Synechococcus elongatus PCC 6301: one gene and its partner. The protein of the gene in region 2 interacts with the protein of the main gene of each other region in a pairwise test. Links are inferred from orthologs where the notes say so. Each region holds a gene or a part of one and is shown on either strand. Other genes may lie near its edges. The genes, in order: dnaB and dnaA.

Region 1 (3,298 bases), 240 kb from region 2 along the record:
GCGGCGCATTCCTTCCGGTGGCTGCCCTTCCTGCCAGGCTTCCTGTTCCGCTTCCGTCAGCCAGTCATCGAGGGAGCGATCGGCGAGCGCCGCTGCGATGACTGAGGCGTAGCTGGTGGGGGTTAAGCGTAGGACCTCAATTTCATCGAGCGATCGCTGGGTTGCGGGATCAAACTCCCGTAGTCGCTCCAGCTCATCGCCAAATAATTCCAGCCGCACCGGCAGCTCGGCCGAGACGGGGAAAAGGTCGATAATGTCGCCGCGCCGACTCCACTGCCCCTCCGTCTCAACGGTATCGACGCGCTCGTAGCCAAACTGCGCGAAGCGATCGGCCAGCTCACCGAGGTTGACCTCCTGTCCGCGCTGCAGGGTTTGGCAAAAGGGGCGCAAGGCTTCGACAGGCGGCAAATGGGGTTGTAGCGATCGCTCGGTCGCCACGATCGCTACTGGCTGACTCTGTTCCAGCAGATCGGCAAGGACTTGCAACTGCCCCCAAACCAGCTCTGATTCGGGATCAAAGGCTTCGTAGGGCGAGGATTCTGAGGTCGGGTAAAAATGCAGCGTCGGCCAGCCCATGCCTTCCAGCTGCGCAGCCCAGCGACCGGCTTCTTCGAGGGTGGCGCAAATCACCAGTAGCGATCGCGACTGGGCTTGGACAAGGGCTGAGGTCACCAACCCCTGCGCTAAGCGACCGGCTCCAATCAGCCGCAGGCCCGATTGCTTCTCTAACTTCGTCAGCAGGTCTTGGCTGAGGGGCGATCGCGCCAAGGTGCGAATCAGTGCTGAAAAAGTCATGGATAGATGACCGGTGCGTCAGAGATGAAGTCAAAGAAGAATTTGTCGATCCATTGTGCCGTTTGGGCGATCGCTGGAAATCAACCCGTAGGCGCATGACTGCCCGCTAAGTTGCGAAAGCGCGTAAATTGCGGCTCGAATAGCAGCTTGACGGTTCCGACTGGTCCATTCCGATGTTTGGCGACAATAATTTCCGTGATCCCGCGATCGGGCGTATCGGGATTGTAGTACTCATCCCGATAAATCATCATTACTAAATCAGCATCTTGCTCAATCGAGCCACTTTCCCGCAAGTCGGACATCATCGGTCGTTTGTTCGTCCGTGATTCCACACCCCGACTGAGCTGTGAGAGGGCAATCACGGGTACATTTAATTCACGAGCTAAACCTTTGAGCGATCGCGTAATTTTAGAAATTTCCTGAACCCGATTATCACTGGAGCTACCTTCCATCAGCTGCAAATAGTCAATCAAAATGAGCCCCAGTTGCCCACCCTGCTCAGACATCAATCGTCGAGCTTTCGATCGCATTTCTGAGACAGTCAACCCCGGCGTGTCATCAATAAAAACAGGCAATTGGGAAAGCTGCATAATGCCTTTACCCAGCATCTCCCACTCGTGATCGCCAATCCGGCCCGATCGCAGGCGGCTACTCTCAATCCCAATCTCCATTGACAACAGGCGGTAGATCAGCTGCTCTTTTGACATCTCCAAACTGAACACACAAACAGGCAGTTTGTGAGCAACCGTAATGTTGCGAGCAATATTGAGAACGATACTGGTTTTACCCATGGCGGGACGACCCGCAACAATGATCAAATCCGATCGCTGAAAGCCTTGGGTCATGGCATCCAGATCGTAGTAATTACAGGAGATACCCGAGAGTGCAGTTCCCATGGAACGGCTCTCAATTTCTGCAAAGGTGCTGGTAAGAATCTCGGCTGCTGGCAACAAGCCCATGGTTGGGCGTTCTTGAGTAATCCCAAAGACTTTTTGTTCAGCCTGATCGAGCACTGCTTCTAGCGGTTTAGTCGTGTCATAGCCCAGTTGAATGACGGAATTACCGGCTTGAATCAGTTGCCGCCGCAGAAACTTATCGATGACTAACTGAGCGTATTGCTCGACGTTAGCCGTCGTCACTACGCGATCGACCAGCTTCGCCAGCCGAGATTGACCGCCGACCTTGTCGAGCTGACCGGCATCTTGGAGGGAGGTGGTCAGACTGGTCAGATCGGTCGGCTGGCCTTGGCTATGCAGCTGGACAGCAGCGCGATAGATGTCGCGGTGGTTGGAGTTGTAAAAGGCTTCGGGTGAGAGTACATCGGCAATCCGCCCGATCGCCTCGGGATCGAGCAGGATACTCCCGAGAATCGCTTCCTCAGCTTCGACGTTTTGGGGCGGCTCATGGCGATCGGGAAGGATGTCGAAGCGAAGTTCCTGCACCATGGACGGTCTCAGCAGACGAGTTTATCGATCGTGACATACTCCCACCTCACAGCAGCGGAATCGGTCGCCGCAAGCACCTCGCTCACTGCCGATCGCCCTAGCTCAGAGGAGTCGACCTCCCAATCCTGCGATCGCAGTCCCTGAGAGAGGGCGATCTAACTGCCTGGGCTTCTGACATCCTTCGGTCCGCCAGAGTCTGTGTCTGAAGCCGAATGGGTCACAATTGAAGGGTCGCCCTCAATTCTGGATGTGCTCGTGAGTCAGACTGAAACAGCCTTTTCGCTGGATGTGGCGACGCTGTTTCCGTTCGAGCTAGATGATTTCCAGAAAGAGGCGATCGCGGCACTGGATCAAGGGCGATCCGTCGTCGTTTGTGCTCCCACCGGTTCTGGCAAAACGCTGATCGGTGAATATGCAATCTACCGAGCGCTGGCTCGGGGCAAACGCGTTTTTTACACCACGCCGCTCAAAGCCCTCTCCAATCAAAAGCTGCGGGACTTTCGTGAACAATTCGGCAGCGATCGCGTTGGACTGCTGACGGGCGATACTTCGATCGCGCGGGATGCGCCGATTGTGGTCATGACGACCGAGATCTTCCGCAACATGCTCTACGGCACGCGGATTGGTGAGGTCGGCACCTCGATGATTGATGTCGAGACAGTAGTGCTGGATGAATGCCACTACATGAACGACCAGCAGCGTGGCACCGTCTGGGAAGAGTCGATCATCTACTGTCCGCCGACCGTGCAATTAGTGGCGCTGTCCGCAACGGTCGCCAATGGCGGTCAACTGACCGATTGGATCGACCAAGTTCACGGTCCGACTGACTTAATCTATTCGGACTATCGGCCGATTCCCCTTGCCTTCAGCTTCTGCGGCAACAACGGCTTGTTCCCATTGCTGGATGAGACAGGCAAATCTATTCATCCATCCTTCAAGGTGCGGCGCAAGACCAAGGGCGCCAAGCACGATCGTAAAGGGCGGGAAATTCCTGAGATTCCCTCCCTCGGCTTTGTAGTGGGTCAGCTGCAACAGCGGCAGATGCTGCCGGCGATCTA
Region 2 (3,223 bases):
CGGTTATTCTCGCGCGCAATTTCCGGGGTCAGCGGCAGCATCTGAACACCCAAGAGCGGGTGGGAGGCTTTGCCAGTCTGAATAATTTGATCTGCAATGCGGCGGGCCGTGTTGATCGGTACCGCGAAGCCAATTCCCTGACCGTCGGCACGAATCGCGGTGTTAATGCCAATCACTTCGCCAGCAGCATTCAAGAGGGGACCGCCAGAGTTGCCTGGGTTGATCGCAGCATCGGTCTGAATGAAGCCAACCCGTTTGTCGGGAATCCCAACTTCTGAACTCGAACGCCCAGTGGCGCTAATAATGCCCACCGTCACGGTGTTGTCGAGACCGAGGGGATTACCGATCGCGATTGCCCATTCGCCAGGACGGAGGTTATCGGAATTGCCAATGCGGACGGTCGGTAAATCCTTGGCATCAATTTTGACGACGGCCACATCCGTAACCGGGTCAGCACCTAGGACTTGGCCATCGTAGGTTCGGCCGTCTTTGAGCCGCACTTGAACGCGATCGGCTCCTTCCACAACGTGGGCATTGGTCATCAGCAGACCATTACTATCAAAGATGAAGCCAGAACCGGAACCCCGCTCGACGCGATTGCCACCCGCCGGCGGGCCGCCAAACAAGCCGCCGAAGGGATCGCCATTGCTGACACGGCGGGATGCATTGATCCGAACCACGGCAGCGCCATCCCGCTCGACAGCCGCCACAATGAAGTTGGCGTTTTCAGGCAAGGGTAACGGGGGCCGATTGGGTGATGCTGCTTCGCTGCGATTTACCGCTAGTGGATTGGGAGGCGTAGGCAACTGTGCCACCTGTGAACAGCCCCCTAAGCCCAGCAGCACTAGGCTGCCGAGCCCCAAGGTTCGTTTGAAGAAGCTGTCAGTCATGAAGCGACCCGTGGCCGGGGGAAATGCTGAATTTATTCTAGGTCTGGCCTTCAGACGGTAATGCAGCGCTTGGTACGGCTTTCCGTCCTGTCTGCTTTGGCAATCGCTGATGCGACGCGGCAAAAAGGTTGGGGGTATAGTATTGATTCCCTATTCAGCTGCGATCGCTGTGGAACAGTCCCTAGAACACCTCTGGGAACAAATTCTGGAACGCTTGCAGCACCAGCTGAGCCGGCCGACCTTTGAAACTTGGATTAAAACGGCGACGGCAGAAGCATTCGACGGCAAAGTGCTGCGTCTCAGTACGCCCAACCCGTTTGCGCGCAACTGGTTGCAGAAATACTATCTGCGCACGATCGCCGATGTTGCCGCTGAAATTCTCGGCCATGGCATTGAACTGCAGATTGGCGTCCTTAGTGACACCAGCGCTGAACCAGAAAGTGGTGCAGAGCTCTGGCCGGCCATCAGTCCACCCCCAGCCGTTGAAGTCGTCAAACCACCGACGACAACAGCGGGACGTCCGCCCCTGCGCAGCAGCGACCTCAACCCGAAGTACGTTTTTAGTCGCTTCGTGGTGGGAGCCTACAACCGCATGGCCCATGCGGCATCCTTGGCGATCGCTGAATATCCAGGCCGCGAATACAATCCACTATTTCTCTGTGGCGGGGTGGGGCTGGGCAAAACCCATCTGATGCAGGCGATCGGGCACTACCGCTTGGAAATTGACCCAGATGCCAAGATTTTTTACGTTTCTACCGAGCAATTTACGAATGATTTGATCGCTGCGATTCGCCGCGACAGCATGCAGAGCTTCCGCGAACATTACCGCGCAGCCGATGTGATTATGGTCGATGACATTCAGTTTATTGAAGGCAAAGAATATACCCAAGAAGAATTCTTCTATACCTTTAATTCCCTGCATGAAGCGGGCAAGCAAATTGTGTTGGCTTCCGATCGCCCACCCAGCCAAATTCCGCGTTTGCAGGAACGTCTGATTTCTCGCTTCTCGATGGGCTTGATTGCGGATATTCAGCCCCCCGACTTTGAGACACGCGTTGCCATTCTCCAGAAGAAATCAGAATTTGAAAATATGCCCCTCCCCCGCGATGTGATTGAGTACATCGCAGCCCGCTACACCTCCAACATCCGTGAGCTCGAGGGCGCTCTGACGCGGGCCGTTGCCTATGCTTCAATTTCAGGCCTAGCCCTGACCTTGGCGAATATAGCCCCCGTTCTCACACCGCCAACGGAAAAAATGGAGCTCTCGCCTGAGATGATTCTCCAAACCGTTGCAGAAACCTTTGATGTCTCAATCGAAGATCTCCGCGGTAACTCCCGACGACGGGAAGTCAGCTTAGCTCGTCAGGTCGGCATGTACTTAATGCGTCAGCATACGGACTTAAGTCTGCCGAAAATTGGCGAACAATTTGGCGGGAAAGATCACACGACGGTGATGTACAGCTGCGAAAAAATTGGCCAGCTTCGCCAGTCCGATCCCCAGATGGGAAAACAGTTGCAAGAAATCAACGATCAGCTGTTTGTAGCTAGCCGCGGTTAGAAGCCACGGCCACCCCCTTTGCTCTTCTGCCGCAGCCCTCAAAGCTTGCTCTAGATTGCAGACTGTTTCACTCTGGTCCGCAGCTTTTAGGAGCGATCGCCGCCTGCGATAGGGTGGGGAACGGAGTGCTGTGAACCCCCATGAGTGTGCTGGCTCCCGATGCGGTGGAAGGGCTATTCGATCAGATTGCGCCGATTTACGACAATCTGAATGATCAGCTCAGCTTTGGCCTGCATCGCCTCTGGAAGCGCATGGCCGTCAAATGGTCTGCCGCAAAACCCGGCGATCGCGTTTTGGATCTCTGCTGCGGCAGTGGCGATCTGGCTTTTTTGCTAGCAAAAGTAGTCGGGAGCAAGGGGCAAGTCATTGGTTTCGATCGCTCGCAGGCGCTTCTGTCTGTTGCAGGCGATCGCGCTCGCCAGCTTGCTAGCGCACTGGTGATCGACTGGCAGCGGGGCGATGCCCTCGACCTACCTTTTCCAGATGATCACTTTGATGCAGCGACCTTAGGCTATGGCCTGCGCAATGTACCGGATATCCCTACGGTTTTGCGGCAGTTGCAACGGGTGTTGAAGCCGGGGGCTAGGGCAGCGATCCTCGATATGCACCGCCCCTACTCACCGCTGTTACGGCAGTTTCAGCAGGTTTATCTTGATCGCTGGGTTGTACCGGCTGCCGCCGCCCAAAACTGTGCTGCTGAGTACGAGTACATCGATGCCAGCCTAGAGGCATTTCCCCAGGGTCAGCAGCAGGTGGCATTAGCGATCGCAGCGGG

What was found.
Region 1: the proteins of dnaA (region 2) and dnaB interact in binary tests that used the Escherichia coli proteins (3 or more experiments, as listed by UniProt). The link is inferred for Synechococcus elongatus PCC 6301 from one-to-one orthologs.

Annotation. Positions count from the first base shown.
Region 1 is NC_006576.1:262,774-266,071, forward strand. Bases 59-3,034 are described here. They hold dnaB (replicative DNA helicase), read right to left. Parts: upstream 2,241-3,034; coding sequence 876-2,240; downstream 59-875. Other genes in these bases: mfd (transcription-repair coupling factor), read right to left, coding at 59-795; SYC_RS01190 (DEAD/DEAH box helicase), read left to right, coding at 2,439-3,034. Also shown: more of mfd, read right to left, coding at 1-58; more of SYC_RS01190, read left to right, coding at 3,035-3,298. UniProt on the Escherichia coli protein: The main replicative DNA helicase, it participates in initiation and elongation during chromosome replication. Travels ahead of the DNA replisome, separating dsDNA into templates for DNA synthesis.
Region 2 is NC_006576.1:501,253-504,475, forward strand. Bases 323-3,223 are described here. They hold dnaA (chromosomal replication initiator protein DnaA), read left to right. Parts: upstream 323-999; coding sequence 1,000-2,448; downstream 2,449-3,223. Other genes in these bases: SYC_RS02305 (HhoA/HhoB/HtrA family serine endopeptidase), read right to left, coding at 323-890; ubiE (bifunctional demethylmenaquinone methyltransferase/2-methoxy-6-polyprenyl-1,4-benzoquinol methylase UbiE), read left to right, coding at 2,589-3,223. Also shown: more of SYC_RS02305, read right to left, coding at 1-322. UniProt on the Escherichia coli protein: Plays an essential in the initiation and regulation of chromosomal replication. Binds in an ATP-dependent fashion to the origin of replication (oriC) to initiate formation of the DNA replication initiation complex once per cell cycle.